2 regions of the Neptuniibacter sp. 2_MG-2023 genome follow, and region 1 is predicted to be linked to the other one. Evidence: predicted binding sites of a transcription regulator. Region 1 holds the regulator's gene; the other holds the start of a gene.
The links. Region 1 encodes FNR, which switches genes on or off when oxygen is low (the NO sensors DNR and NnrR bind a similar motif). Its sites were predicted from a motif close to TTGATNTANATCAA; they were not measured.
Positions count from the first base shown of each region.

Region 2: Q4486_RS14490 (TraR/DksA family transcriptional regulator) is a predicted target of FNR. The motif match lies at 4,110-4,123, and genes of this name have one in related genera.

Region 1 is NZ_JAUOQC010000002.1:141,780-158,259, forward strand. Features, by position in the region: gene Q4486_RS03175 (cation diffusion facilitator family transporter) at 1-176, opposite strand, end outside; gene Q4486_RS03180 (bile acid:sodium symporter family protein) at 715-1,596, shown strand; gene queE (7-carboxy-7-deazaguanine synthase) at 1,625-2,257, opposite strand; gene Q4486_RS03190 (DUF3087 family protein) at 2,372-2,881, shown strand; gene Q4486_RS03195 (rhodanese-like domain-containing protein) at 3,057-3,695, shown strand; gene Q4486_RS03200 (hypothetical protein) at 3,730-4,188, opposite strand; gene Q4486_RS03205 (SLAC1 anion channel family protein) at 4,399-5,370, opposite strand; gene rdgC (recombination-associated protein RdgC) at 5,491-6,405, opposite strand; gene Q4486_RS03215 (thioredoxin fold domain-containing protein) at 6,510-6,980, opposite strand; gene Q4486_RS03220 (alpha/beta hydrolase) at 7,021-7,902, opposite strand; gene Q4486_RS03225 (adenine phosphoribosyltransferase) at 8,004-8,546, opposite strand; gene fnr (fumarate/nitrate reduction transcriptional regulator Fnr) at 8,707-9,501, opposite strand; gene hemN (oxygen-independent coproporphyrinogen III oxidase) at 9,574-10,962, opposite strand; gene Q4486_RS03240 (sulfite exporter TauE/SafE family protein) at 11,046-11,708, opposite strand; gene ccoS (cbb3-type cytochrome oxidase assembly protein CcoS) at 11,701-11,901, opposite strand; gene Q4486_RS03250 (heavy metal translocating P-type ATPase) at 11,954-14,434, opposite strand; gene Q4486_RS03255 (FixH family protein) at 14,434-14,955, opposite strand; gene ccoG (cytochrome c oxidase accessory protein CcoG) at 15,089-16,480, opposite strand, start outside.
Region 2 is NZ_JAUOQC010000018.1:29,165-45,644, reverse strand. Features, by position in the region: gene pal (peptidoglycan-associated lipoprotein Pal) at 1-12, opposite strand, end outside; gene tolB (Tol-Pal system beta propeller repeat protein TolB) at 111-1,391, opposite strand; gene tolA (cell envelope integrity protein TolA) at 1,439-2,329, opposite strand; gene tolR (protein TolR) at 2,339-2,755, opposite strand; gene tolQ (protein TolQ) at 2,777-3,457, opposite strand; gene Q4486_RS14490 (TraR/DksA family transcriptional regulator) at 3,664-4,044, opposite strand; gene ruvB (Holliday junction branch migration DNA helicase RuvB) at 4,202-5,212, opposite strand; gene ruvA (Holliday junction branch migration protein RuvA) at 5,224-5,856, opposite strand; gene Q4486_RS14475 (trimeric intracellular cation channel family protein) at 5,853-6,512, opposite strand; gene ruvC (crossover junction endodeoxyribonuclease RuvC) at 6,558-7,076, opposite strand; gene Q4486_RS14465 (YebC/PmpR family DNA-binding transcriptional regulator) at 7,256-7,996, opposite strand; gene aspS (aspartate--tRNA ligase) at 8,122-9,885, opposite strand; gene Q4486_RS14455 (FmdB family zinc ribbon protein) at 9,973-10,200, opposite strand; gene Q4486_RS14450 (HIT domain-containing protein) at 10,534-10,977, opposite strand; gene Q4486_RS14445 (GNAT family N-acetyltransferase) at 11,116-12,249, shown strand; gene Q4486_RS14440 (hypothetical protein) at 12,377-12,844, shown strand; gene Q4486_RS14435 (transcription elongation factor GreAB) at 12,869-13,369, opposite strand; gene Q4486_RS14430 (peroxidase-related enzyme) at 13,549-14,118, shown strand; gene Q4486_RS14425 (response regulator transcription factor) at 14,155-14,856, opposite strand; gene Q4486_RS14420 (cache domain-containing protein) at 14,853-16,480, opposite strand, start outside.

The DNA.
Region 1 (16,480 bases):
ATGACTATAAGGTCAGTAAATAGATCGGATAAAGAATGGATGCCATCAGCGATTAAGGCGGATGAGTGCGAGACAAGGCCAACGCCTATTTTTAGTAGACCTAAGAGCGTATCGATTAACGCTCCGATGATGGTGACTTTATTTGCGGCTTTTAGCTGTGCCGTATCTCGTTGCATTATTTGTCCATTTTAACTCAGAGGGTGAAGATCAAAGATAGCTTTATCTTAGCAGTTTTATTGTTTTCGATAAGCAAGAAGTAAAGGTAGATAGGTTATTTGTAGTTATTGAAGGTTATTTGAATGCTTTGTTTGAAATTGCCGGATAATGCTAGCTATTTAGGGGTGTTTAGGCGAATCATTGTTTTATTGAAAATATACCTTTTACACTGTTAATTTGTGTAACTCATTAATGTCTCTCCTATACATATTTTAAAACCTTAAATTACAGTATTGACATATTTAACATGTTGATATTAAAGAGGTAATTTGTTATTGATCAAAAAATGATCAGTTTGACGGAGCGCCTTATTTAATAGGCGTTTCATGACGTTTTAAATAAATAACTCACAAAGTTATCCACAGCGTATGTGGGTAGCCTTTGCTATCCCTTATATCATCAGTGTTTGAGTTTTATTGGGTATAAAAAATTGCCTTTTATGTTGTATGAAAACCAACAAAAACTTAGTATCGTTTTATTAAAAATTTAGGATTGAATATGGAACATGGAATAGCCGTACAGCTGGTTTTACCTCTAGCACTTTTTACTATTATGCTGGGTGTTGGAATGTCTTTGCGGGTGCCTGAGTTTTCGCTGCTTTGGCGTCAACCTAACGTTGTCTTCGTTGGGGTTTTATCTCAACTTTTGTTATTACCTTTATTAGGTTTTGTTGTTGTCAGTGCTTTTGATCTCCCTGCGGCCCTAGCTGTCGGTATTATGGTGTTAACTTTTGCACCTGGGGGAGCGACATCTAATATGATTACTTATCTGTCACGGGGAGATACAGCTCTGTCTGTTTGTCTAACAGCTATCTCTGGTTTGATTACACCCATTAGTATGCCGATTTTAACGGCCTTAGCCGTCAGTTACTGGATGGGTGAACAAGCGGCGATAGAGTTTCCCATTGTTCTTACAATGGTCAAGTTGATGGTGATCTCTGTGCTTCCCGCTTTATTGGGCGCCTTAGTTCATCATCGCTGGCCTGCTTTTTGTCTGCGCATTGAGCGCTATGTTAAAGCGTTAGCAGGTCTTTTTCTGGTGTTGGTTGTTTTCGGTATAGTAAAAACGAACTGGGAGCAGTTACCCGCGTTAACTTTTCAGTTAGGGCCGAGCGTACTTGTACTCGTTTCTTTAGCTATGTTTTTAGGTTATTGGATTGCTCGTCAGATGCGACTTAATACAGAGCAAGGTATTAGTTTAGCTGTAGAGGTAGGTATTCAAAACGCGGCGATAGCCTTGTTAATAACGGGGGGGATTTTACATAATTCGGAGATGGCTGCCAGTGCGCTTATTTATGGCGTTCTGATGAATATTCCCGCTTTTATATTAATCGCTTACCGTTTTTATACATCTAGGCAGATATTTAACCGTACAGTGTAGCGACCTAGTTCCAACCAATACCTTAGTTTCAATCAATACCTAAGGTTTTATGGCTTTGAAGACTCAGTTTCCACCGTGGGTTCTTTAAGCAGAAGTTGATAATATCTTGAGTGTGGATAGGGCGGGTTGGACTATCTAAAGGCTGTAGATAAAATTCTCTGAAATCCATCTCTTCAAACTGTTCAGGTCGGGCAAGTTGCTGAGGGTAAACTAGCTTTAATTCATCACCAGAAGTGATTATTACCTTGGCATCGGCTTTTGGACTGACACAGACCCAGTCAATGTTGTTTGGAAGAGGTTTTGTTCCGTTGGTTTCTATGGCAATAATAAAACCATGCTGGTGGCAGGTATCGACCAAGTTTTGATCGAGCTGGAGAGCAGGTTCTCCACCAGTAAAAATAATATAAGGTGGAATATGACTGTCTTTAGGCCAAAAAGAGCTTAGAAACGTACAGAGATCATCGGCAGTTTTGAATTTTCCACCGTTTTGACCATCAGTTCCGATGAAGTCAGTATCGCAGAAATTACAGACAGCTGTTTGCCTGTCTTGTTCGCGACCGGACCATAAATTACAGCCGCTAAAACGACAAAAGATTGATGCGCGTCCACTTTGTGCACCTTCGCCTTGCAAACTATAGAAAATCTCTTTTACGGAATACATTAGATTATGTTAGAAAGGGCCTTTATTTTAAAGGCGCTAAGTCTACACTGGCAGATTTTGACTGCAAGTTAATTTCATTCATCATCATATAATTAGGTTTAATAGGGTAGTTACGTGGAACTTAAACAGATAGATAAAACGATTTATAAGAAAAAACAGCGTAAGGTTGCGCTGATTTTGTGTCTGATCTTTGCGCTGATTGCTTTAGGATTAAGTGCTTTATTACGTAACTATTTTGGGAACCCAGAACAAGCAAACACCATGATCAATTTAATAGGTGTTTTAACAGGCGCTTTAATTACGATCGGTGTTTTTTCTAGATTTGTTGGGCGTCCTTATTATGATGAACTTCGTTATGCATGGAACCTTAAGCGTCAAGCTTTGAAAATACAGAATCATCGTCATCGCTGGGAAGTGTTGCTTGATGAAGGTGATAAGACTGCCGCTATTGTATTGGCTTTTTATTATAAGGCTACGTTACAAATTCAGAGTCTTGAAGGGAATGATTTTGGTTTTCATGACACTGAAAAACGGGAAGCTAAATTTTTAGATCAATGTCAGCAAAAAGGTTTAGAAGCGGATCCTCATTTATATACGATTGATATGTTACTCACCCTAAAATAGAGAGGTTTATCTCGTTTCTATTTTATAAAGGTGTCGTTTTATATTTGTTCTTAGCGATAAATCGTCCATCAGTTTATTCTAATGTCTTATATTAGAGTTAATGACTATTAGTAGGCTTTTGTGCAAAAATCGTTATAACTATACCGAATAAACTTATAATAATAGAGGTTTCGACATGTTAAAGCACACAGTGGGTCGTTTTGCGTTAGTGGCGGCATTGATCTCATCTCCCCATGTAATAGCTGAAGGAGGCAAGGCGATGATAGCGCCGGGTCTTGTGTCTTTTACTGTTCAGCATGATGGTGAGCCTATTGAGGTTATGCGTAATCAAGATCCTAATAATACGATTAATGAGCTTTATAACACGACCTTTCGAGGTATGCCTCAGCCAATAAGACCTTTTGAGCCTTATGATGTTGAAACTATTGGCGAACGTGAATTTGTTGATTATATGCAACAGGCGGAAACTGATGAGAATATCTTAATTGTAGATACTCGCACCGTTGGTTGGCATTATCGTTTAACGATTCCAGGCAGCATGAATGTTCCTTATACCGTAATGGAAGAAGAGGAAACAGCGGCGGATGCTTTGGAAGAGTTTGGCGCAGTTAAAAAAGAAGATGGTAGCTTTGATTATAGCCAAGCTAAGACATTAGCAATGTTTTGTAATGGTTATTGGTGTGGACAAACGCCAGCCTTAATTCGAGCAATGCTAGAAGCTGACTATCCAGCAGAAAAGCTGAAGTATTATCGTGGTGGAATGCAAGCCTGGACAAGCCTAGGTCTGACTACTGTAGGCGATGGGGTAGAGTAGAGTATTCATAGGAAAGCCTACAGGGTAGGTTTTCCTAACTTATCACTTGTCCTCTATAAACTAAGCCTGATTTTTTTCTTTCAGCTTTAGGTTTATCTTTCTTTCGTTCGACTACTTGTCCCCTATAGATAACGGTATTCACTTCCTCAGCTATCTCATCAGGCTCTTCAATGGGGGCTTGTTCGGTTTCAATGATTTCCTCAGAATAGCCTATCTTTTCTAATAGATGTAATGCAGCCTCAGGTTGTAAGCTTTCTGCAATGGGGAAAAGCAGGTCTGGAGTAAAGGAGCAGCGCAGGTTTTGGCTGTTGACTAAAGTGTTGAATGCTTCTTCGTTATTTAGTCCGCAATAATTTAATCCAATTAATGCACCTTGATTGATAACAATTTGCCCAGAACGGTTTGATTCGGAAGCAATGAAAACGGTACCCGTGAGTTTTTCCCGGCATACTTTCAATAATGTATTTTCTAAAGAGAGTGGAACATTTGTCATTGTAAATGGCCCATAAGCTATAGACCTTGTAATCAAAAGCATGAATTACGCCAAAAACATTAACCTTTTGATTTTTAATGACTTAAATTTTTTTAACGCTTATTTTTGTTCCATTATGGTGACGATTGGTTCGTTGTGATTTTTTTTAGTGCATTTTTCTGTCTGGAAACAGGTCAATAAAAGGGGCGAGGTGGGAGCGCCCCCTTTGGTTTATTCAGGAAGGCATATTTCGTTGCGGATTATCGCCAGTATTGTACGAATAAAAAGTATGCTGATGACCACTGAAGATAAAGTAAGTAATACAATAGCTATATATTGGAAAAATGGAGATGGATTGTGTTGATACATCACCAATGTTGCTATTGTTGAGGCGGCTAAAGGGAAAGAATACGCCCACCAAGACATGTAAAATTTTATTTTACTGAATCTAGGTAGTTGTGTGAAAAGCAGTAATACTAAGAACATCGATGTATAAAATAAGATACGCGAAAAGTTGTCTAGATCAGCGTTTAATTTCATGTATGAGATAAAACCTACCGCTGGGGGAGCGATTAAGATAAATAGGGTAGGGAGCAGCTTTTGTGGTAGCGGCTCATGGAAGAACATACGGTTAAAAATGAGAGTCTTTAAAATAATCCAGTAAATAAACCCAATTGAAAAAAAGAACCAGCTTAACTCTATAAAACCATGCTCAACACCGGCAATGGGAATCAGGATATTACCGACAACAGGTATGAACCATGCTGGGGTTGAATGTTCGATTTTAAATTTTGGATGGTGAATCCATTGGCTTAAAGCATGGATGGTAAAACCTAAGTGTATAGTGACACCTGTTCCCCATAAATATAATGAGAGCTCCTTAGATACATGTAGAGTTGCGATACTCATTAAAATAAGACTAATGGAAAACGCAGGGAAAAAACTCATTTTGATGGGATGTTGATACTCTTCTACAACAGCGTTTGGGTATTTTTTTGCTTTTAATGTATAAGTGATAACAATCAGTAGTAGTACTGACGCACTTAGAATAAGGAGTGCCTGAGCAATCACGTCAGTAAAACCAAAAACGACAGAGGCTTTATCCCAAGCGAGGGTAAGCCCTGTTAATCCCATTACTACAGAGAAAAAAGCTGCAGGAAAAAATTGTAGTTTAGGTAAGTTCTGTTCAGGGCTATTTTGCATGTCTCTAACCATCATTAAATTAGAATATTCTAATATTATAATTATTTTTAAGAATTAAAGCCAAGTTTTTCTGTACACCTTTTCCCAGTCATTAAGTATGGCTGGGAAGCAGCGATTAGTTTAGGGTCTCTTTGCTTCACCACCAAAGGCCTTAATAATCGCAGGGAACAGTTTGGCAAACTCTAAGCCCATTTGAACCATATCTGCATCAAATTGAGCGACTTCATCTTCAGCGGCCTCATCGGACATTTTATCTTGTAGTTGGTCACTGAGTTTAAGGCGTTTGATTGAGAGATCATCTTGTAGCAGGATTTTCAGATGTTCATCCCATTCAAGGGCAAGTTTAACTACTCGTTTACCTGCTTCAAGGTGGGCAACAAACTCTTCATCTTCCAGTTGTTGACCTTTAATTCGAATAACACCGCCTTCAAGGACATTATCGCGTAACTCGCATTCATCTAACACTTCAAAGCCTTCAGGTATGCTAGTGTCACTTTCTAACCAAGTGGACATAACGGCTGATGGTGATTGCTGCACATCAGGAAGTACTATAGGTAGACTACCTAGCGTTCCACGTAGGTGGCTTAGTAGCTCTTCAGCACGTTTGTGGCTAGAAGAATCAACAGCAATCCAGCCTAAGCTAGGAAGTATAATTGCACTGGTTTGTTGGAACTTACTGAAAGCGCGGGGTAGGAGGTCAAGCACAACTTCATCTTTTAGTTGGTCTTTCTCTTTTTTATAAACTTTACGTGCTTGGTCGCGCTCAATAACGGCAACCTTTTCACCAACGGCTTCTTTGATAACGGCGCCGGGTAGGATCTTTTCCTCTTTGCGGGTAGCCACCATAAACATGCCGTGTACTTGGTGAGCGAGTAGATCTTCTGTTAAATGGCAAGGTGAAACCCAGCCATAACGGCTCAATTCTTGGCTTTTACAAGGTGTAAATGTTTGTTCCAAGAGCTTTTCTTGTAACTGTTCCTGTGTGTATTCGAAGGGTTCAGTTAAACGATAAAAGATGACATTCTTAAACCACATAGCAGCTCCTGATAGAAAAAAGGCAGTGCATAGTAGCAAGAAATGTTGTGGATGGAAGAGGAAATTATAGGTTTATGACGAAATTAATTATCTAAATAGGGTGCTTAGGGATTTATTTTTTTAAAAGCTGTATTAAGGGACTTATCGACATAGTATCCGTAGAGATCTAAGGTGTTGATGCCGACCATCTTTTCTGCAATTTCCTCACCTTTATTGTTGAGAAAAAGCAGTGTTGGGGTTGCCCATGCATTGTACCGTTGAGCAAATGTATTAGCGCCTACCTGTTGCCCGTTAAAATCTTTAATGCTACCTCCTGTATTAATTTCAAGCTCGCTAAAGAGCGTAGTGCTCTCATAATGACCACTTAAAAGCATTGGATGGATGATCTCTTCGGTAATAAGAAGACAGTAGTTACAATTAGGTTGCGAGACTAAGAGCATCACAACTTTTTCCTGACCTGATGAATTTCTACCAGTCTCTACATAGGCTTGCTGTAAGTCTTTTGTTCTCGGTATTTCCACAGCCCAGATCGCTTGGCTGATTATTAAACAAAAGATCGGTAGTAATCTAAACATGTAAATTCCGGCGTTTATTCTCAGCGTAGGGGCTGAGTGTTTATAGTTGTTCGATGAATTCTAAACTATGTTCAGTAACTTCATCCATATAAAGGTCGCGAAAGAAGTGATCAGCTCCCTCAATTTGAATGCTTTGTACCGCATCGTTGTTTAAAGTTTCCAATTTTTCAAATAGATCGGCAACAATAGTATCTTCACTGCCACTGAAGACTAGTGTTGGCAGTGTAGTTTTAGATAATAGCGTGGGAGTATCAAGGCGTGGGTTAGCTTGATAGTAGTTTACAAAGCTTGAAGCGGCTACTTGCGTATCTTCACAGTAGATAAAATCTGTATTGGTAAGCATGTTATCTGGGGCTAATTGAATAGCTTTTTCTAGCTGATCTGGCAGTGAGTGTTGGTAGCGTTTGTTGTAACTCGCTGCTTCATATTGTTCCGACCAAGTTTGCGGAGCAATTAAAATTTGTCCTTTTATAACAGGGTCTGAGTGTGTATCCGCATACCAAGCTGTTTGATTCCCTCCCCGGGAGTGGGCGGCTAATATTATCGATTGGCTACCTTGTGTTTTAAGCCAGTCCACCCAAGCAGCTATTTCAGGAATTGCATCGGTATGTTTATGGGTGTGAGGAGTTTTACAGTCGTACATACCATGCCGATTATCCAGGCCTAAACTTAAATTGATAGCTAGGCTACTCATGCCTTCATCAGCCAGTAGCTCTTGCCATGTGGCAATGATCTCCATGCCATTGTGGGCGAGTGTGCCGTGGGTGATGAGAAGTATATTGTTAAAACCGTTCTCTTCTGTCAGGTGCAGGTTGGCATTTAAGTCGAGATGCTTATATTTTAGTGTGATCTCTTCTGCATATAGGTTGCTGGAGTTAAGAAGGCTGCTAGCAAGGAATAGGGCGATAATAATACGGAGCATAGAAATACCTAAACGGCTTGTTCGTCAATTAAGTTATAATGATATTCTTAAAAGAAATATGCAAGCCGTTTCAGTATTCTATTAGAGGTCACTTGTAGTGTTTAAAGGCCTTCGTAGGCTAGAAGCGTATGTACTGGGACACCTGCATCTTGGATTTTACTGGAACCTTGAAGATCAGGTAGGTCAATGAGTGCAGCGGCTTCTGATACTGATGCTCCCAATTTTTTGATAATGCTGCAGGCCGCAAGTATTGTTCCGCCTGTAGCGATTAAATCGTCAAAAACTAAAACTTTGTCTCCAGAAGTAACTGCATCAACCTGCATTTCAACGGTCGCTGTGCCATATTCCAGCTTATATTCTTGTTCGATTGTTTGGCCTGGAAGCTTCCCTTTTTTACGGACGAGAACTAAGGGAATATTTAGATGGTAGGAGATAATAGAGCCGATCAAAAAGCCTCTGGCATCAATGCAGGCGATATGAGTAATATCACTATCAACATAACGCTGAATAAAAGCGTCAGAGATCATGCGCAATGCTTTCGGGTCTTTAAATAGGGGGGTTATGTCACGGAACTGTACGCCAGGTTCAGGCCAGTCAGGGATGGTTCGAATAACTGACTTCACATAACATTCGTCGTATGACATTAAAAACTCCTTGGAAACTGCTTGTTGATTTGGCTCAATGCATTTTAGGGGAGATAAAGGTCTAATGAACCCGTTGGGTTACACATTGAGATGGCTACTTTTTGTGCGACTGACGAGCACCGGTAGTCAATATGCCGGTGCTCTTTTATTTTATCGATCTTTAGCAGTGGCCGTTTTTACCACATTGAGCACTTACTGGTTCAGTCGCATCACTTTCTATAATCTCTCCAGATAATCTGTAGAGTTGCTCTATATCTTCTATATGAACCTCTTTACCTTCAACGCGCAGTAAATTAGCTTTTTGGAAACGTGTGAAAATACGGCTGACAGTTTCTACGGCTAAGCCTAAGTAATTACCAATCTCATTACGTGACATGGATAGACGGAAGCTTGTTTCAGAATAGCCTCTTGCTTTAAAGCGTTGCGATATTTTCACCAAGAATGTTGCTACACGCTCTTCTGCATTTTTCTTTGATAAAAGAAGCATCATCTGTTGCTCTTCGCGAATCTCTTTACTCATAGTGCGTAAAAGCTGGCGGCGTAGTTCCGGAAGCTGCCCCGACAGATCGTCGAGACGCTCAAATGGAATTTCACAAACGGTTGTAGTTTCTAGTACTTTTGCTGAGACAGGGTATTCGTTGCAATCAAATCCGCTCATGCCAACAAGTTCACCTGGAAAATAGAATCCAGTGATCTGTTCTTCACCTTCATTTGTGATGGTGTAGGTTTTAACGGTCCCTGCTCGAATCGCATACACGTCAGTGAACTCGGAACCTTGGTTAAATAGGTGCTCCCCTTTTTTTAATGGTCGGCTTTTATCGATAATCCTATCTAACCGTTCCATCTCTGTCATATTAAGCGAAACGGGGAGACATAATGAGCTAAGACTACAAGTGTTACAGCTAACCTGCTGCAAACTGCGCAGCTTCCCTTCGTTTGTCTTGTTATCACTCATAATACATTCCTGTTGTCGTTATAATCGAGTGGCTACATTTTGATTATGTAATATTTCTGTAAATACGGAAAGTTAAATAATCCGTGAGAATCGCTGTGAGCTAAGGTCTTTTGGTATATAAGCATCAAAAGCCATGCATATTCTGCGAATTAGTAACCGACCGGCGGGTGATACGGTAATGCGTTTTGTGTCCATTTGAATAAGACCATCGGTGGTAAAAGCGCTTAGCTCTTGCTGGGCATCGGCAAAGTACTGATCGAATTGGATACCGAAGCGCTGCTCTATTGGTGCTTTTTCTAATTCGAAATGGCAAATAAGATGAGTGATGACATGGCGTCGGATAATGTCATCTTGGGTTAAGCTTACGCCGCGTTTAATTGCATGTTTTTCGCTTTCTACTGTATCTGTATAAGCTTGCATCTCATGCTGGTTTTGATAGTACACAGAACCAATTTGACTAATGGCAGATACCCCCATGGCAACTAAGTCACATTCAGAATGTGTTGTGTAGCCTTGGAAATTTCTGTGTAGTTTTCCCGTGTTTTGCGCAATAGCTAATTCATCATCAGGTTTAGCAAAGTGGTCCATGCCTATATAGACATAACCGGCATTGAGTAGTTTACTGATAGTTGATTCTAGAATAGCAAGTTTCGTCTCTGGGCTAGGTAGTGTTGATTCATCGATGTGACGCTGTGGCCTAAAACGATCTGGCAGGTGAGCATAATTAAATACAGAGAGTCTATCTGGGTTCATCTCAATAACGGTATCTAATGTCTCGTTAAAGCCATCAAATGTTTGATAGGGCAAGCCATAAATAAGATCAAGGTTAAGTGAGCGGAAGCCTTGGCGGCGAGCTTCTTCTAAAATGGCAGAAGTTTGTTCAACCGATTGCACACGGTTAACAGCTTCTTGCACTTTAGGGTCTATATCTTGTAAACCTAAGCTAATGCGATTAAAACCGATCTCTCTTAATACTTGGATTGTTTCTTCAGTGGCTTCTCTTGGATCTATCTCAATAGAGTAATCGCCGGAGTCATCATCTAGTAGATTAAAATTAGCCCGCATCTGCTGCATTAACTCTCTCATCTGCTCATGGCTAATGAAAGTAGGCGTACCGCCGCCCCAGTGAAGCTGAGTGACCTGACGGTCATTACTATACCATTTGGAAAGCTGAGCCATCTCTTTATACAGGGTATCCAAATAGGGCTGTGCTTTCTTACGATTTCGTGTAATGACCTTATTGCAGGCACAGTAGTAGCAGACGTGTGCGCAAAATGGGATGTGCACATAAAGAGAGAGTGGCGCATTTAAGTCGGCAGAGTTCTGTCCTGTTGTCACTAAATCCGAGGAAGATAGTTCAGGATCGAACTGAACGGCTGTTGGGTAAGATGTATAGCGTGGACCTGAAAGGTCGTATCGCTTGATTAGATCTAAGTCCCATTTTATCAGGTTGCTATCCACGAATGTTTCCCTCGTTATCTCGACTGCTGCCATCACTGACAGTAAATAATCTATTAGTAACTAAGCTTGGTTTAACTCTATGGCTAATTCAGTATGCCTTGCCAAGGGATTGTGTAGAGTCCCATCAGTATAATCAGGCTACCAGAGAGGTGTTTTGTTAGTTTTCGTTGTAAAACTGTTTTTACCTGTTGTGCTAAAACGCCAGTTAAAAGCATAGTGGGCAGCGTGCCTAATCCAAAAGCGATCATTAATTGTGCGCTTAAGGTCCAGTCCGCAGCGGCGGATGCCCATATGAGTGTGCTATAAACGAGACCGCAAGGTAGCCAGCCCCAAAGTACGCCGAGCATGAGTGCTTGGCGTAATGTTTTAACCGGTAAAAAGTGGCGTGCAAAAGGGCTGATTTTTTTCCAGAGATAGGAGCCTAGATGCTCAACCTTGGTCAGACCTTGCCACCATTGTGCTATATAAAGTCCCATGCTGACTAACATTAAACCTGCAAATATTCGTAATGCGAGTTGTATGCTTGGGTTTTCAATTAACCAACTTACACTGCCGAGTAATGCCCCCGCTATAGCGTAGCTGGTAATTCGCCCGCTGTTGTAACCCAGTAATAAGCCAAAGCCTTTCATACCATTTGGGCTGCTAAGGGAAACTGTTGTCGCAATACCACCGCACATACCAAGGCAATGTGTACCGCCGAGTAAACCTAGCAAAAATGCGGTTGGTAGTGAGAGTGCTTCAGTCATCCTTATCCTTAGGAGAAGGTTTTTTTACTTTGGCGTCATCGGGAATCAGTGCTTCGTCATCGTCATATAAAATGCTATGAGCGGGGCTGTCCAAATCATCATACTGACCATTATTAACGCTCCAAAAGAAAGCCCAAACGGCACAGCTCGCTAAGATGATAGCGATTGGAATAAGGAGAAAAATAATGTCCATGGGAATCAATAACCCTTAATTTTTAAAGGAGTAATTCTACCTGATTTTGTTGTTAGGGGTTAGTCTTCAACGTTTCAGATTGATGTTTGATTGGGCCTAATTTTCTTTTCTTTAAGCGGTTCAAACGCATAGCATTACTGACAACAACAAGCGAGCTTGCAGACATTCCTAGTGCCGCCATATAAGGAGCAATAAAGCCAAAAGCTGCAAGAGGAAGCGCCATAAGGTTATAGAAAAGAGACCAAAATAAATTTTGTTTGATGATTCGCTTAGTTTTTCGAGCGAGTAAAATACCGTCCACTAAGCGTAGTAGGTCGTGACTGATTAACACTCCGTCAGCATTAGTTTTTGCTAAGTCTGTTGCGCCGCCCATAGCAATCGATGTTTGGGCGCCAGCCAGTACAGGAATGTCATTTATTCCATCGCCTACCATGACGACCTGTGCGCCATTTTCTTGAAGGTTTTTCACATGACTTAGCTTTTGCTCAGGAGAGACGCCTGATACTGTGTTATTAATACCTAAGAAAGTGGCTACTTCCTCAACCGCAGATGAATTATCGCCTGTTAGCATTTCACAGGTTAATCCCAGTTGCTGTAGATGTTTGATGGTCTGTTGGGCTTCTCTGCGAACTTGGTCGTTGAGCCTAAACCAAGCTAAAGCTGAATTTTCATTGCAAAGGAGTAGCCATTGACCACTGGTTTCTGGCAAAGGGGGTTGAGGTTGTGAACAAATCTGGGATGAAAAGTCTGGTTTTCCTATACGGTAGCGCAGATTACCTATAGACCCTTCGAGTCCTTGACCTACTTCATTATGGATATTGGAAGCGTTCAGTTCGGCTGATTTCTCATGAAACGCTTTGGCTATAGGGTGTTCACTATGTTTTTCAATCGCCGCTGCAATTTTAGTACATTCGCTTTCACTGAGATCTGTTAAGGGTACGATTTGCTGTAGGCTCAGATTGCCTTGAGTCAATGTGCCGGTTTTATCAAAAACAATATGGGTGGCAGTGGCTAGGCTTTCTAATACATGGCCGCGGGTAATCAATAACCCATTTTGTCTTAAGGTACCGGTTGCTGCAGTCAGTGCTGTCGGAGTTGCTAGAGAGAGTGCGCATGGGCAGGTGACAACGAGAACTGAGAGTGTAATCCAAAAGGCTTGAGAGGGTTCAACTAGCCACCAACTGAAGCCAACAATAATCGCTGTTAGTAGAACCGCAGTGACAAAATAACTAGCGACTTTGTCGGCGACTTTAGCTACATGAGGTTTTTCCTCTTGCGCCCGTTCGAGCAAACGAACAATGGCAGATAACTGGGTCTCGTTACCTGTTTGAATGATCTTGATGGTAATTGGGTTTTCTACGTTAATTGTGCCGCCAACAACCTTATCATCGATTTGCTTGCGTATAGGTAGGTATTCACCGGTTAATGCGGATTCATCAACTGAGCTGTTACCCGCGGTGATAATGCCGTCAGCTGGGATCGTATGGCCTGGCCGTATAATGACATAATCGCCTACCGTTAAGTCTTTGACGGGAATTAGTTGCTCATCATTGCCGACGATCTTTAATGCACTTGCAGGTAGTAAATTAAGTAAAGAGTTCCCCGCACGGCCTGTGCGGTGACGGGCTTTCATCTCAAGGAAGCGACCAATTAAAAGAAAGAAAGTAAACATGGTCACTGAATCAAAATAGACTTCGCCGCTATTTGTGATTGTTGCCCAAACGCTGGCGAGATAGGCGCCACCTATAGCTAGTGATACAGGAACATCCATAGTGAGATGTTTGGTTTTGAGGTCTCGCCAAGCCGCCAGAAAGAAGGGGCGTGCGGCATAAAAAATAACGGGGGAAGCAATAACTAGGCTTGCCCAACGCATGAATGTGACGTATCTATTTTCAATGCCCTGAATGTCACCGCCATAAAGAGCAACCGCGATCATCATTGTTTGCATCATCCCTATACCGGCAATACCTAGTCGGCGGGTTGCTCGCTTCTGTTCTTGTTCTAAAAGCTGCTCTTCTTTATCAGGGTGATAGGGGTGGGCTTGATAACCTATACGGTATATTTCAGAAAGCAGGGTGCTTAATGGGGTAACTGTTTTATCCCAAGTGATACGCGCACGGTGGTTAGTTAAGTTAACGTGTGCTTTCTCAACGCCAGGAATCCCTTGAATATGATGTTCCAAGAGCCAAACACAGGCTGCACAAGTGATGCCTTCAATAACGAGGGAGGCTTCGGATAAGTTGTCTTTAGTAATGACAAAGTCTTTCTGGATATTAGGTTCGTTATAGAGAGTTAGTTCTTGAAGAAGTTGTTCAGGTAACTCTTTGCTTCTAATTTCAGGTGAACCTGCTGATTCGGTACGATGCTTATAATAGGTATCTAGCCCACTATTAACGATGGTTTCTGCTACAGCTAAACAACCGGGACAGCACATGTCACGCGGTTCATCATTGATAATGGTTGTGAAATTGCTACCAGGTGGAATAGGGAGTCCACAGTGGTAGCAATTTTTTGATGAGTGGTTGTCCGTCATTAGTTGTGCGCTGGTTCTAACTCAATACTATTTTGATCATAAGGCGGATGGATCTCCGCACGTAAGTTCCAGCTAGCAGAATCATCTTCTAAGATAAGGTAACGTTTACCTTTAAGGGATGTTTGCAGGCTACCGGTATATGAATTGGTGCTTGGAACCTGTTTTAGCATGATGTTTTGATCGTACTGTTGATGCGTTGGATGCACGATACTTAGTGTTAAATGCTTAGGCTTTTCGGTCTGGTTTGATCTGAAATGTACCATTAGATCGCCTGTTGCATTATCAAGTTCAAGAGTGCCTGAGACGCCTAAAGCTTTAGCTGCTTCTGAATGGGATTTGTCAACAAAGTGGCCCCGTGCAACTTTGTACATATCATCTTTAACTATACCGTCGTGGGTAATGATAGATAGGTAAAGGAAAGAGGTGCCATAAATAACGACGGCAATGATTGGCGCTAAAATAAACCAGAGCCAAGGCTGTCTGTACCAAGGAGCAATCGGTGTGTTGTCTTCTGAATTCATTGTTATATACCCCAAAAAAAAGCTGCAAGTTAAATGCGTGTACGGTTACACATTTAACGGGCAGCTATTCTAACCTATTTACCAACAAGGTGGTGCATAAATGCACCACCTTATGTTGATATTCATCAGCAACTTAGCGTTTCGGCGCTGGGCCAATAAAGCGGTTTTCCTCTTTTATAGAAATTGAAGGGTTATCTAATGCTTCAACCTCAAAAAGAATATTGTTATTGGCTTTGCTTAAGTATTTAGCTGGAATAGCAATACGTATAGGCAGATCCAATAGTTCACCGGACTTAATCATTACAATCTCATCGCCCATATATTTCATGCCTTCAAGTCCTGAAACTTTAATGCTGAATTCATGATCAATCTGCTCTTTGTTTGCGAGCTTGAGAGTGTAAGTATTTTCAATCATGCCATTAGAGGTTTCAGCGAATAGCTTGCCTCGGTCACGCAAAATATCTACTTCAAGTGGGATACGGCTATATAGTGTATATCCGAATGCGATAAACATCGCGCAGAGAACTGCAAAGTAGCCTATTAAACGTGGACGTAAAATATGAGTTTTATTCCCGGCTAACTGATGTTCTGTTGTGTATTTAACGAGGCCTTTTTCATAGCCTACTCGTTCCATAATATCGTCACAAGCATCGACACATGCACCACAGGCGACACACTCATATTGAAGACCATCGCGTATATCGATTCCGACAGGGCATACGTGAACGCAGTGGTTACAATCAATACAATCACCTAAGCCTTCGGCTTTATAGTCACTCCCTTTTTTACGTTTACCTCGGCTTTCACCGCGCTCTTCATCATATGAAATGATAAGGGTGTCTTGGTCAAACATGACGGATTGGAAACGTGCATAGGGGCACATATAGATACAAACTTGCTCTCTTAGCCAGCCTGCGTTTCCATATGTGGCAACCGCGATAAAACCAATCCACCACATCTCCCAAGGGCCTAGTTGGAATGAGAGAACGCCATCGATGAGTTCTCTTATCGGGGTGAAATAGCCAACAAAGGCAATCGCTGAGGCAATAGAGAAAAGGATCCAAAGTATATGCTTAGCGCTTTTTCGCATGAGCTTTTCTGTGCTCATACCTTCGGTTTTATCCATGCGCATGCGTTTGTTACGGTCACCTTCAGTCATGCTTTCGATCCAGATATAGATCCAAGTCCACACAAATTGTGGGCAAGCATAGCCGCACCATAAACGTCCAGCGAATACAGTGAAGAAGAAGAGGGCGAAAGCAAGAATAATAAGTAACCAAGATAACAACATGAAATCTTGTGGCCAGAACGTCATGCCAAATACATGAAATTGGCGGTTGGGTAGGTCAAATAAGACAGCTTGACGGCCATCCCATGTAATCCAAGAAAAACCGAAGAACATTAGAAGCATAATGAAGCTTGATGCTTGACGGAATTTTTTGAAAATGCCTGTATAGTCTTTAACGTAAATGTGCTCACGTTTTGCGTACAGATCAAAATTCTCCTCAGAATTTTTCTTTTTCTT
Region 2 (16,480 bases), on a different contig from region 1:
GGAAGCTCGCATTGATCACTCCTGAAAAAATTTACTGGTTTACCCAGCATTTTTAATGTTATTAACGCCGCCATGTCCAAATCAGGACATAAGTTAATGTCTATAAGAAATTATTGCAAGTAGGGACTCCATGCGGGTTCCCTAACATCGCCACTCGTTGCCGGCAATATAAAGCGCACATTACCATCTAAGGTCACGCCACCAAGCACACCTTTCACCCCTTTTTGAGTAGCATAAAGAATAATACTACCGTTTGGAGCTATAGTGGGCGACTCATCAAGATACGTATCAGTTAGCGTATCTAAACGGCCTGTTTTCAAATCTTGAACAGCAATTCGGAACACATTGTCATCACCTCTGTGTACCATCGCGAGGAAGCGACCATCATGGGTCAAACGTCCACGTGAATTATAATTGCCTTCATAAGTCACTCGTTCCAACTGGCGGGTCGGCAGATAGATCCGATAGATCTGTGGCTGACCACCTCGGTCGGAGGTAAAAATAATAGATTGACCATCAGGAGACCATGAGGGCTCCGTATCAATCCCATAATGATGAGTAATTCTGGCTAAACTACGGGATCTTAGATCCAGTACATAGACCTCCGGATTACCATCTTTAGATAAGACTATCGCTAATTTATTACCATCTGGTGACCATGCTGGCGCACCATTAAGGCCTCTAAATGATTGAACTTTTTCACGTTTACCTGTTGCCAAGTATTGAATATAGATTGCCGGACGGCCACTTTCAAAAGACACATAAGCGAGTTTAGAGCCATCTCGTGCCCAAGCCGGTGACATTAAAGGTTCACTCTGCTGACGGATCGTAATCGGACGCGCACCATCAGAATCGGCCATTTTAAGGCGGTAGCTCACTTTACCTTCACCATATTGCTGAGCGGTAACATAGACAATTCGTGTGGAAAACGCACCGCGAATGCCCGTCAACTTCTGATAGATCATATCCGATATATAATGTGCTATATCGCGTAGATTATCTTGTGTACCTGATACTCGCTCAGATAACAAACGCTGCTCTTTAAGGACATCATAAAGCTCAAATTCAACTTTTATTTGATTACCTTCAGCAGGTATTTGACGGCCAATCACTAAAAACTCAGTTTTGCTAATTCGCCAATCTCTATAATAGATCTGAGCTTGCTGAGTTGGAAAACTCAACATATTTTTAGGATCCATCATATTGAACAAGCCGGTACGACCTAAATCAGCTGAAACAATCTTAGCAATATCTTCTTTTAACGCTGACGACCCATCCCAAGCAAAAGGTACAACCGCAACAGGGGTTGGCTCATCAATGCCTTGGGTGATCTCAATCGCTAAATCACTCTCAGCACTAGCAACAGAGGAAAGCAGTAACACACAACTCATAATTAATAGATGAAACACTTTCTTCACGCTTAACTCCCCTTTAAAACTTAATCCCGTAAATCTTCAGGTCTAAACCGAAGAACACGCTTCCTAAAATAACGGTCAAACACAACAGGATCTAACTCCTGTAGCTTTTCAAATACAGTAACACGATCAATCGCTCTCAGTGCATCATTATCAAACCGAGAATCACCACTCGACTTCGTTACATAGCGATCATTAACACGGCCTGAGGGTAATAGATGCACCGTTATCTCAACCACCATACCATTTCTTGCTGTTGGAGAACGTCGCCAATTACGAGTGACCTGATCAACAATATAAGCTTCATAGCCCATCGCAGCAGCACGCTGTTCTTCTGCCGCAATTGCAGCCTCTTCCTCTTCTAAAGCCCGAATCAAGGCTTCATTTCTAGCCTGTTCTTCTGCTGCTTTACGGGCTTTTTCTGCTTTGCGTTCAGCTTCCGCTTTTTTCTTAGCCGCATCAGCTTTAGCTTTTTTTGCAGCCGCTTCTTTAGCTTTTTTCGCTTTTTCTGCGGCCGCTTTCTTTAACTTAGCCTCTTGAACTTTCTTCTGTTCAGCCTGTTTTTTAGCATCGGCTGCTTTTTTCTTAGCTAACTCTTGTTGTCGTTTTTTATCTTCTGCTTTCTTCTTAGCCGCTTTCTCTTTTGCTAACTGTTTTTTCTTCGCATCCGCTTTACGTTTTTTATCCGCTTCAGCTTTACGTTGCAAATCAGCTTTCTGTTTTGCTTTAGCCTCTGCTGCGGCTTTTTTTTGTGCAGTTTGAGTTTTCATATCCACAATCGTTGCTTGAACATGCCGCGGCACTTTACGTGTCGAGTCTTCATGGTCAAACCAACTCTGTGCCAATAAGCCAACAACAACCGCATGCAGTAAAACAGCAAAGAGAGTGGGAAGCAGGTAACTACCTAAACGCAAAATTCTAACCTACTCTGTCACCAAGCCAACGCTTGGAGCGCCAGCTTGTTGTAGTAAAACCATCAGTTGCACAACCGTATTGTAATCAACACTACGATCGCCGCGAACTAATAACATTTTATCTGGATTGGTCGCCAAAATCTTACTGATTCGATCTTGGACCACCTCAGCGGTAACCGCTTCTTCAGGGTCACCACCAATATCGATAAAGTATTCGCCATCGGCATTAACCGTCACTATAACGGGTTCATTGTCTTTATCATCTACAGGTTCTGCTGCGGCTTTAGGTAACTCAACATTAACCCCTTGTGTAAGCATCGGTGCAGTAATCATAAAGATCACTAATAACACCATCATTACATCAATATAGGGCACAACATTGATATCGGCGTTCAACTTGCGCTTTTTCTTATGCCTTCTAATCATCTGATCACACTCCCCATTAAATTAGTGTGATCCATGCATACGGCGATGCAAGATAGATGAGAATTCATCCGCAAAGGTTTCATAATTACCTAATAGATATTCCACTTGTGCAGAATAACGGTTGTAAGCAATGACGGCTGGAATTGCGGCAAAAAGGCCAATAGCTGTAGCAATTAGAGCTTCAGAGATACCTGGAGCCACTGATGCTAGAGTTGCCTGATGAACATTGGCTAAGCCACGGAAGGAGTTCATAATCCCCCAAACGGTTCCAAAAAGACCGACATAAGGGCTGGTTGAACCGACGGTTGCCAAGAAAGGTAGATGACGTTCTAATTTATCTTCTTCACGCGCTAAAGCAACACGCATGCTTCGCTCAACGCCGTCCATTACAGAATCTGGATCATAACCCTGCTGTTGCGTTAATCGGGTGTACTCTTTAATGCCTGCACGGAAAATATTTTCAGCACCACAATCGGAATTAGGCTGCTGATTGACTTCACGGAAAAGTTGGCCTAAATCGACACCTGACCAAAATCGTTCTTCAAACTTCCTGAGGCTTTTACGTGCTTTTGAAAGCACCGATTGACGCTGAAAAATCATTATCCAAGAAAGCACTGAGGCTAACAAAAGCATTAGCATAACCAGTTGCACAACTAAACTCGCATTTGCAACCAAACTCCAGATCGACATTTTTTCGACCACAGTACTATCCTTCTTATCTATTTAAGCAGTTAAAGAGACCCCAAACCTGCTTTCTGATTACTCAAAAGCAGATAAGTTCAATCTATTTCCCAGCAGAGAAATTTAGGATCAACAATAACAGTCAGAAGAATTAATACAAGAAAAAAACCAGCCTAGAACGGCTGGTTTAATACAAGAAAAGTGATGAAGGGTTTTGTAAAAAAAAATTATGCGCTTTTTTGCAAACCTTGCTCATATAAAGACTGACAACGAATACATCGAGCGGCAGTTGGACAAGCCTTTAAACGACTCAATTCAATCTCTTCACCGCAATCGGTACATAAACCGAACTCCCCTGCATTGATTCGACTTAACGCAGATAAGCATTCTGCTATCTCTTCGTTATGCCTAGACAGGGATTCAACTTTCAACATAAAGTCTGCGGTAGCATCCGCATCTTCCCCAGAATCATGAACCTCTAGCGTTTGCACTCCGGTGCTTATCTGCGGCTCCATTTCCTCTGTCACTTCAGCTTGTAACTGCTCTAATAGATAGAGAAGCTCCTTTTTAAAGGCCGCCACCTCTGATAGCGTAAGATTAACCGTCATAACAATACCTGCACTTACTTTATTATAGTAATCGGTATATTAGACCTAGGACCTATAAAACAGGGTTGACGAAGATCAGTTTTAGCACAAAAGCATACTTAAAGTAGGGTTTATTGATCTAAATCGGATTTGGTTTATTTAATAAAACCAGTAATGATTAACCTTCGTCTGGCCGATCAATCCCAAAATGCTTATAAGCATAATCAGTAACTACACGCCCTCTAGGGGTTCGCATAATAAATCCTTGCTGGATAAGGTAGGGTTCCAATACATCTTCGATAGTATCACGCTCTTCACTGATTGCCGCTGCAAGATTCTCTACACCTACAGGGCCTCCCGCAAACTTGTCGATCATCGTCATTAACATTCGGCGATCCAGATGATCAAAACCATGATGATCAACATTAAGCATATTTAAAGCTCGATCTGCCATATCATTATTGATCTTACCGTCCCCTTTAACCTCAGCGTAATCCCGCGCACGGCGCAACAAACGGTTTGCTATACGTGGCGTTCCTCTAGAGCGCTTTGCTACTTCCGAAGCGCCCTGCTCATCAATATAAGTGCCAGAAAGGTTAGCTGAACGGGAAACGATGCGGGTCAAATCTTCGACATTATAAAACTCTAAGCGCTGCACAATCCCAAAACGGTCACGAAGCGGGGATGTGAGCAACCCCGCTCGCGTGGTTGCCCCCACTAAAGTAAAAGGAGGCAGCTCCAACTTAATAGAACGGGCAGCAGGGCCTTCACCAATCATAATATCAAGTTGATAATCTTCCATTGCAGGATAAAGCACCTCCTCCACATTAGGGCTAAGGCGGTGAATCTCATCAATAAACAGAACATCATTAGGTTCTAAATTAGTTAAGATCGCTGCTAAATCCCCTGCTTTCTCAAGCACTGGGCCAGAGGTGGTTTTAATCTCCGACCCCATCTCATTAGCAATAATATTAGCTAATGTGGTTTTACCTAGGCCCGGAGGCCCAAAAATCAAGGTATGATCTAAAGCTTCATTACGCATTTTCGCAGCCTGAATAAAAATCTCCATCTGCTCGCGTACAACAGGCTGTCCCACATAATCTTCAAGGGTTTTAGGGCGAATAGCGCGATCTGTCGCCTCTTCTACAGGATTACTTAACGGCGAAATAAATCGATCAGCTTCTATCACTTACAGTACTCCTACCCAACCATTGCACGTAGAGCGTAACGAATAAGCGCTTCACTACTACTTGTAGCACCTAAAGCTTTTACCGCTTGAGCTACCGATTTAGTCGCTTGAACAGGCTTATAACCTAAAGCGATCAACGCGCTTTCAGCCTCAGACCGAGAATCGGCAACTGGCTCGAAAGCAGCCATATCAGGTCCATCTGCAGCCGATAACTGAAATTCGCTTGAGCTTTCAAGGCCCAATGCCTGAATTTTATCTTTCATCTCAACAATCAAACGTTCTGCAGTTTTTTTGCCTACACCGGGCAATTTTACTAACGACGCGGTATCACCATCATTTACACAACGTACAAATTCGGCAGTAGAAATGCCCGATAAGATTGTGATCGCCAGTTTGGGCCCGACACCATTAGCTTTAATTAAAGTGCGAAAAAGCGTGCGTTCTTCCCGTTCATAAAAACCATAGAGCAACTGCGCATCTTCACGGGTCACAAAGTGAGTAAACAAAATTAGCTGCGAACCACATTCAGGTAAACGATAAAAAGTATTCATTGAGGCTTCGACCTCGTAACCCACTCCATTCACATCAATAACGAGTTGTGGAGGGCGTTTCTCTATTAACTCACCTTTTAATCGACCTATCACTGATCCTGCCCCTTTTTCATATCTTCCAACTTATGTCCTGCGACAATAAATTCTGGCAATTTCAAGTTCGCAAAAATGGTAGCCATGCGAACAACAAATACTATCGACATGGCTATAAGTACCAATAACTGCTCTTCTACCACCTCATAAAACGCAATATAGAATATCGCACCGACAATAGAGCAGGTCGCATAAAGCTCGCCGTCACGCTGAAGTATTAACGGAATTTGACCTGTGAGAATGTCACGAATCATACCTCCGGCACAACCCGTTATTACCCCCATCATAACAGCGATAATCGGTGAAAATTCTAATGCTAAGGCTTTTTCAGCACCAAGAACTGTAAAGAGCGCTAACCCCATCGCATCAAGTATTAACAATAATCTTCTTGGGTATTGCATATAGCGACACACGACAAAAGCAACAACCGCAGAAATAATCGCTACCCAAAGATAAGTCGTATCAGCAATCCAAACAACCGGGTGAATATCCAATGTGATATCACGAATAGTTCCGCCACCAATTGAGGTCACAATAGCTAACACTACCACCCCTAAAATATCTAAACGCTTCCCTTGGGCTGCTAAAGCTCCCGCAGTGGCGAAAACCGCAACACCCAGAAGGTCGGCAATATAGATAAAATATTCGTAACTCATGATTAAACTCTTATAAGTAACAATGCTGCCTAAGCAACTAGAAAATTAACGGCGCCAACTCGCATTTCGCGACGACATACTACCTGCAGTTTTAATCAAACTACTACGTGTATGAGCATGACAAAGAGCAATAGCTAACGCATCAGCGGCATCCGCTTGAGGCGCGCCTGGCAACTTCAGAATTTGAGTCACCATATGCTGGATCTGTGCCTTATCAGCCGAACCTTTGCCCACAACAGATTGCTTAACTTTACGCGCTGCGTATTCATAAACAGGCAGATCTGCATTAGTGCCTGCCACAATAGCCACACCACGCGCCTGACCTAGCTTTAAAGCTGAGTCAGCATTACGTGCCATAAACACCTGCTCAATGGCCATCTCTTGAGGACAATAACGCTCTATGACCTCAGCAACGCCTGTAAAAACCTGCTGCAAGCGTTCTGGCAGCTCATCACCTTTGATGCGTATACAGCCGCTAGCAACATATTCATTTTTATTGCCAACACTATTAATCACACCGTAACCTGTGATGCGCGACCCTGGATCTATTCCTAATATAAGCATCTGTTTAATACATTCTGATTCAAATTGCGGTTCAAAATCACCAACCCCAAAAAAATACTGTTTATTTATACAGCAAAGAATACAGGAGCTAGCCCATTTTAAAAACCCTGAACCCACTAATATTGAGGAATAAAAAAAGCCGAGAGTATAATCCCGGCCATTAGAAAGAGGAAAGAAAATTATTCGTCCATCGATTCTTCAGGGATAATGGCATTGTGATAAACGTTCTGAGAATCATCAAAATCCTCTAGCGCATCGATCAGCTTCAGGACTTTTCGGCCCGCATCTACATCCAACTCAACAGTTGTTGATGGAATCATCGCAATTTCCGCATGAACCGGCTGCAAGCCGGCATCTTCCAAACCTTGCTTTACATCCATGAACTCATGCCAATCGGTGAACACATCTATAGAGTTATCATCATTAGTAACCACATCTTCAGCACCAGCCTCAAGTGCGGCCTCCATTACAACCTCTTCATCCAGATCGTCCCCAAAGGTGATCTGGCCTTTCTTCTCGAATAGGTAAGCAACCGAACCACTTGTACCTAAGTTTCCACCAAACTTATTAAAAGCAGCACGCACCCCAGCAACCGTACGGTTAACGTTATCTGTCATACACTCAACAAGAATTGCCACACCATTTGCGCCGTAACCTTCATAGGTGAGCTCATCGTAATTATCACCTTCTGCGCCCCCTGCTCCACGTAGAATCGCTTTATCGATAGTATCGCGCTTCATATTTGCGCCTAGGCCTTTATCAACCGCCGCACGCAAACGAGGATTATCATCAGGATTACCGCCACCCTCTTTCGCAGCAACCACAAGTTCACGAATCAGCTTAGTAAAAACCTTACCGCGTTTAGCATCTTGTGCCGCCTTACGGTGTTTAATATTTGCAAATTTAGAATGACCAGCCATCACCCTCTCCCTATCTACCGTATGTTTTAAAATAATGATCTATAGATACAAATAAACTGCCCGAAGGCAGTTTATTTTTAATACTAAAAGGCCCTTTTAAGCGCCCTATTACAGCAAAACGAAAACTAAGGCGTTTTACGTAATTTAATGTTTAATTCACGAAGCTGAACAGCGCTAACCTCACCTGGCGCATTGGTCATCGGACAAGATGCACTCTGCGTTTTAGGGAAAGCGATGACTTCACGGATAGAATCCGAACCGGTCATCAACATAATCAAACGGTCTAAACCAAACGCTAAACCACCATGCGGAGGCGCACCAAATTTTAGGGCTGTTAGTAAGAAGCCAAATTTATCTTCAGCTTCTTCGTCAGAAATACCTAGAATCTCAAGTACTTTAGCTTGCATCTCTTGATCATGGATACGGATAGAACCGCCACCCAGTTCACAACCATTAAGCACCATGTCATACGCACGGGATAGTGCCGCTAGCGGATCAGCTTTAAGCTCTTCTGGTGAGCAGCTTGGTGCCGTAAATGGGTGGTGCAGCGCAGTTAAACCGCCATCACTTGTCTCTTCAAACATTGGGAAATCAACAACCCAAAGTGGCGCCCACTCGCGCTGAGACATTTCAAGATCTTCACCTACTTTAATACGTAAAGCGCCTAGTGCTTCAGAAACCACTTTCTCTTGATCAGCACCGAAGAAAACAATATCGCCATTTTCTGCGCCTAAGCGTTCCATAATCGCCATCGTTACATCATCACCTAAGAACTTGATGATAGGTGACTGAAGGCCATTCGCGCCGTTTTCAATTTCATTCACTTTGATCCACGCCAAGCCCTTAGCACCGTAAATGCTAACAAACTTAGTGTAATCATCGATATTTTTACGTGTCAGCTTAGCGCCGCCCGGTACTTTAAGCGCAGCAACACGGCCTTTAGGATCTTTTGCTGGCCCAGCAAAGACTTTGAACTCAATCTCGGCCATTAAGTCAGCAACATCAACCAATTCCATTGGGAAGCGGAGATCTGGCTTATCAGAACCAAAACGCTGCATCGCTTCAGAGTATGGCATGCGTGGGAAATCACCCAGATCAACACCCTTAAGCTCAAGGAACAGTTTACGGATCATTTTCTCAGTTAGGCCCATGATTGATTCTTCATCCATAAAGGATGTTTCAATATCAATCTGGGTAAATTCAGGCTGACGATCCGCGCGCAAATCTTCATCACGGAAACATTTAGCGATCTGATAATAACGATCAAAACCCGACACCATTAACAACTGTTTAAACAGCTGTGGTGACTGCGGCAATGCAAAGAAAGCTCCTTCATGGATACGGCTTGGCACCAAGAAGTCACGCGCACCTTCAGGCGTTGCACGGTTAAGAATAGGGGTTTCAATATCTAGGAAACCATTGTCATCTAAAAAGTTTCGGATCGAATTAGATACTTTAGAGCGGAAACGTAGTTTTTCCTGCATTTCAGGACGACGTAAATCGATGTAACGATGACGCAAGCGAACATCTTCACCCACCTGTTGATGTTCATCCAACTGGAAGGGAGGTGTTTCAGACTTGTTCAATAGAACCAGTTCTTTACCTAATACTTCGATCTCACCTGTCGGCATATCAGCATTAGTTGTACCTTCAGGACGCGCACGCACAGTCCCTTTAATTTCGATAACAAACTCATTACGACAGCTATCAGCAAGAGTAAAACTCTCTTCACGATCGGGGTCGAATACAACCTGCGTAATACCTTCACGGTCACGCACGTCTAGGAAGATAACGCCACCATGGTCACGGCGACGGTGCACCCAACCTGCCAGTGTAATGTCTTCACCGATATGCTCTTTTCTAAGATCGCCGCAATAATGACTGCGCATAATTTACTGTTCCTGTTAACTTAAATAGATCGGGTCTACACCCAATCGTCTATGAATTAATAACCTATCCAGTACTCTTCGCTAACCTTAGCTAGCGGAGCTGTCCGGTGTACCTGCAAGATTTTTCTTCTTACCGGTTTTAAAATCTGTTTCATACCAACCAGAGCCTGATAAACGAAAGCCCGGTGCTGATACTTTTTTAACTACATCACTGCTTGCGCATGAAACACAAACTGGCGCTGGTGCATCACTTTTAAGAACTAACTTCTCAAATTCGTGACCACAGCTATCACACTTAAAATCAAAGATTGGCATTCGAAATAAGTCCTCAAACTGCTAAGGATAAACCTATTAAAAACGGCGGATTATACCTGAATTATTTGATGGTGACAGGCCCCTACCCGCATTGATCGCAGAAAGAGCTATTTGAAGTGAATTTAACAGAATGAAAGTAACTAAACCTAAGTAGTTTTATAGGTTTCTAGATTATTGGCTTCACAATAGAAGGCCTGCCTTATTATGATCAGAGCCTATATCTAAGCGAATACTTAAATACTTCCCTTACATTAAAAGGCAGAGCCTTAACCCGTATGACGCCATCTCCTTTAGATGCTCAATATTTTATCCACTAAGCAAACGTCTACAGGTTTAATGAAGTTCAAATGTGAGCTCACCTGCCAATAAGACTTCAAGCTTAGAGCGCACGTCATCTAGCTGTTCAGCCGTGTAAGGTTGCGCAGGAAACTTACCCCAGACCGGCGCAGGCCAAGCTTTATCAGATTCGTAACGCACAATATGATGAATATGAAGCTGAGGAACCACATTACCCAAAGCGGCAATATTCATTTTTTTAGCGGCAAACGCATCAGCAAGATTAGACGCTAAAAAAGAGGATTCTTTCATCAATATACATTGATCTTCATCTGACAGGTGATAAGTTTCGGTGACTCCTGCACGGCGCGGGACTAAAATAAACCAAGGATAGTTCGCATCATTCAACAATAATAAACGACTAACAGGAAAGTCCCCCAATACAATACAATCAGCTGCAAGTTGGGGATGAAGTTCAAATTCAAGTTCTAGCTCATCCATTTTTATGCCCCTATATGCAATGGGGATGACGCCCCATACAATCAAAGATAGACCTATAAATTAGTTTAAAAGGTCACTAACAATCATTATCCTCAAATTAAAGCTTAGCAACTATAAAAGAAAGCGGGTACCAACAATATGCTGGAAATAAAATTCAGCCATAAGATCAGCGATATAGATAAAAACCTATGGAATCAGCTCTCTCCCACTGATAACCCTTTTCTCCGCTATGAGTTTCTTCACGCATTGGAAGAATCAGGCAGCGCCTCCGCTCAATCAGGCTGGCAGCCTATACACCTACAACTAAAAGATAACGGTATAACCATCGCTATTATGCCGCTCTATCTAAAAAACCACTCTTACGGTGAATACGTGTTTGACTGGGCGTGGGCCGATGCTTACCAGCAACATGGGCTCAAATACTATCCTAAGTTGGTCTGTGCCATCCCCTTCTCCCCAGTTATGGGCCCGAGGCTATTAACACAACAAGATCCCGCTCCTTTGCTAGCCACTATTCGCGCCCAAATACCTGTACTCTGCGAGAAATTAGGCGCTAACTCGTTCCATCTCCTTTTTCCAACCGAATATGAAAAGAACCATTTAGCGCAGCCCAAATTAATGTTGCGCAAAGGCTGTCAGTATCAATGGTTTAATCAAGACTATAAAAGCTTTGAACACTTTTTAAGCTATTTCACCTCAAGAAAAAGAAAGAATGTAAAAAAAGAACGGCAGAAAGTGATCGACCAAGGGATCAGCCATATACAGCTCAGTGGCCATGAGATCAGCCACCAGCAGATCGAGCAGTTTTATGATTTTTACCGTATGACCTACTTAAAGCGTGGACGTGAAGCTTATCTGAACAAAGAATTTTTCTTTAAATTACAAGAAACAATGCCCGATAACCTTCTCCTTGTTATAGCCATGCAAGGGGAACGCCCCGTTGCTGCAGCCTTATCACTTAAAGATTCTGACACTTTGTATGGTCGCTACTGGGGCTGCTTTGATGAATACGACAGCCTGCACTTTGAAACCTGCTACTATCAAGGCATCGATTACTGCATACAAAACAATCTAAAACGCTTTGATTCAGGAGCCCAAGGTGAACATAAGATCCAACGAGGCTTTCAGCCTGTAGCTACCTGGTCTACTCACTACGTAAAAGAGGTGGGCTTTAATCAAGCGATTAAACGTTTTATTGTGGAAGAAACGGCTATGGTGGATGAACAGATGATAGAGCTCAGTAAATTTCTTCCCTTCAAAGTCGATGAGTAATTAAATATCCAACAATTTCCATTGTTTATGCAGATATGCCACTATCGGAAAACAGTATTTAAATCGGTGTGATGAAGCTATCTAAACCATCCGACCGCTCGACAATAAAATAGATAAAGGAAGATCAATGAATATTAGCAAAAACCTGTTACTTGCGGCTCTTATCACACCACTAGCGACCTCTGCACTCGCTGCGCCTTCAATCAATAATATGCAGACCTGCCAAGGGGTTATAGATTTTGTTGAATATAAATTGGATTCTGCGCCTGATAAATACCCACAAGAAGATCTAAATGCCGTACGTCTTGGGTTAGGTGGATATGACAACTTTATTCAACAAGAGATCGTAACACCGGGTCTACTTAAATTTAATGGTGGCGATGCAGCCAAAGCCAAAGCGATGCAAAAGCAAGTGGATGAGTATAAAGCCACCATAGTCGGCGGACTTAAAAAGCAATACAAAGACACCCGTTTTTATACCGACTTTGCGGTTGCTATCAACGATTGTGCAAAACAATCAGTACCTGCAGGCCAAGCATTAGAGAACTTAAAAGTTGCCATCAACACGTTAGTTAAACTTGCCAAAATGGGTTAATCATCACCTTCCTAGCGCGATAATTTAATAACACGCTGCTACTTGATAACTCTTTTTATCAGTAGCAGTTCCTATATCAACCTGATCACCAAGCCCTAAGCCCATTAACGCTTTACCTAATGGGGATGAGGGCGTTATTACCATCACCTCTTGACCAAGATTGTGATCACCATATTTCACCTTTAAACCACCGGCTAAACGCCCGATAAGCAGGTATTTCACTGCCCCTATTTCATCCTCAAGCTTAACTAATGAGCCCACACCAATCTCATCGACCTCCTCATCATTGCCTGAAGATTCAAGTAACTGCTGAAACGACCTTAACTCCTCTTCACACGCCATAACCCGTCTTGATTGACCTTCGGCAAGATACGCCGCCTCCAAGCCCAATGTATCGTACTTATTTTCAGCAACGTTCTCTTTATCCGTGGCGCTTTGATGTGCTCGTTCTGCTGCGGCTATAGCGTTTTGATAGTCTCGCTCTAACGCCATAACAACCTGTTTAAGTAATTTATATTTATTCAAGAGAATCTATCTACTTTTTATCAATCTGATTGGTCGGTCTTAGACGGAGTATTAAATCATTTCTGGTTACATTTCGTTAGGATTCACTCAACATTGTGCAGCATTTCCTGTTTTTACTCTTAGCTATCTGAATGCATTTATATCAGAGCAAATAAACCCTATAAAAATAAGGAAAGGCCATGTTTAACACAGACGTATGTCGCTATCACTATATCAACCTGAATGATCTACCTGAAGATATTCAGGCGATCATCACCGAAGTACAAGAGAAAACAGGGTTTATCCCTAATGTATTTTTGACCTTAGCTCGCCGCCCTGATGAGTTTCGTGCATTCTTCGATTACTACCAAGCAATCATGAATAGGGAAGCTAATTTGAGCTTAGCTGAGAAAGAGATGATTGTGGTTGCCACCAGTTCAGCAAACGGCTGTCAGTATTGTGTCGTTGCTCACGGCGCCGTGTTAAGAATTATCACGAAACAGCCTATACTCTCTGACCAAATCAGTATTAACCATCACCACAGTGCAATAACTCAGCGGCAAAAATCAATTCTCGATTTCAGTATGAAACTATGTCGTACACCAGAGCAGATTAACGAAGAAGATTATAACCGTCTCTACAAACAGGGATTAGATGATGAAGATATCTGGGATATCTCCAGCGTCTGTGCGTTTTTTGGTCTATCGAACAGAATGGCGATTATAAGTGCGATGCAGCCTAATCCTGAGTTTTATACGATGGGTCGATAAACCTAAAGGTAGCGTCACCTAAAAGCTAAGGTGGCGCTACTGCCATTTAACCTCCGTCGTTAGCATATAACCAGCCCCATAAACGGTTTTAATCAACTCTGGATGCTGAGGATCTGACTCAATTTTCTTCCTCAAGCGAGACATTCGCACATCAATGCTTCGATCATAGGGAACGCAATTTTCCCCCAATAGCTGATCTCTAGATAAAATCTGAAAAGGATGTTTTAACAGGGCTAACAGCATATCCCCTTCCGCTCGACTTAACGACTCACTGTATTGATCTCGGCTTAAATGAAGCGACTCTGGTTGAAATTTCCAATTCGCAAATAGTGCTTGTTTAGGACACTGAGCCGATTGCTGTTTCTGTTTTTCAAGACGGCGATGTAAGCTTTGTACCCGCGCCACTAGCTCCCTAGGTTCAAAAGGTTTAGTAATGTAATCATCTGCACCAAACTCTAGGCCTAAAACACGATCAGCTAGACCATCACGGCCAGACACAATAATCACCCCAACCGCCTTATGCTCTAACTCTTTTACTAACTGCATACCATCAATATCTGGCAAGTTCAGATCAACAATACAGATCTCCGGCAACTGACGATCTAAAGCAGCAAATAACTGTTCGCCATTAGCGCAATATTCCACTTGATAACGGTAACTACTCAAGGAAGAACAAATCAACGTCCCTAGATCTTCTTCATCTTCAACAACGTAAATTAATGGACTGTATCCATTCATGGATTATCCTTCTTATTCTTATCAACTAACTCGGGCGAGATCGCCTGTGCTAATGCATCTGCATCAAAAGGTTTTTGTAACAAATTAAAATCAAAATCGGTTTCAGGAGGGTTCTCCGTGTAACCGGTCATTAAAACAACAAAAGCATTTGGGTGCTGCATTTTAACCAGCGCCGCAACATCGTAGCCATTCTTATGACCTGGCATCACTACATCGGAAACAACACCACTAACCCTCTCTAATCCAGCCAGCAACAACGCAGCCTCATCGCCACTATTAGCTTCAATAACAACAAACCCCATGTCCGTTAATTGCTTACGCACTAATTGACGTAGATCTTGGTTATCTTCCACCAACAAAACTAAAGCGCGATCCCCTTTTGCTGAAAAAGGAGATCTGACTACGGCCTGCTGGTCCACCTTACCTTCAGATTCAATACCTAGCGTTGCAGGCAGTAAAAGATCTATCTGAGCGCCCGTTTCCCCTTCATGAATATCGCATCGATTACGTATGCGCAGATAACCCTTCGACTGTTTTACAAAACCATACACCATACTTAAGCCCAGTCCTGAGCCAGCTCCGGTACCTTTAGTGGTAAAAAACGGCTCATAGGCTTTTTTAAGCGCTTTTTCCGTAAACCCATCCCCTGTATCGGTAATACAAATTAAAACATACTCACCCGCCGCTACCGCTTCATCAAATCCGCCACTGACAATATCTGACGCGGTAGATGTTGTACCCGAAACGGTTAAACACAACACCCCTCCCCGACTCATTGCATCCACTGCATTCAATACTATATTAACTAAGGCATCTTCCATTTGAGCAGCATCAACATAAACATCCGGTGTTTCGGGCTTAATCTCGGTCAGTAAATTGATATTATCTGGCAATGGTGCCGCCAATAAATCAACGAGCTCATGGATTAATCCGCCTAATTTAATACGTGCAGGAGATAACGATTGTCGACGAGAAAAAGCCAATAACCGTTTTGTCATATCAGCACCCCGCCTTGTCGCACGAATAGCTGGACTCAAGTTATCTTGTAGTTCTTCCGGTATAGATTTATGCCGTTGAAGCTCAAGCAAATTACCTAAGATAATAGTCAATAGATTATTAAAATCATGAGCTAATCCGCCTGACATCTGACCTACCGCTTTCATTTTGCTGACTTCAGCCAAACGCCGTTCCGTTTCCCGCTCATGGGTAATATCGATAGAAAGGTTAAGAAAACCAACCACTTTTTTCTGATCATTATAAAACGGCAATACAGTTCGACGGGTTAGCATCTCTCTGTCTTGTTCCTGAAATAGGTACTCATATACTTCAGTTTGCCCTTCAAGAGCCCGTTCTATATTCGGCCGAATCTCTCTATACATATCATCGCCAACCACCTCTTTAAGAGTTTTCCCCTCAATCTCATCTTTACTCTGATTGAATAAATCTAGGTACTCACGGTTAGCAAAGACAAAGCGCTGTTCTTTATCTAAGTATGCAACTTGAGCCGGTAGCGCATTAAGAATAAGTCGCTGCCGCGTTTCAACTGCACGTAATTCTGTTTGAGCCAACTCCATAGAGAGAACAGCATCACGTAACTGGTAGTTGGATTCAGATAACTCTTTAG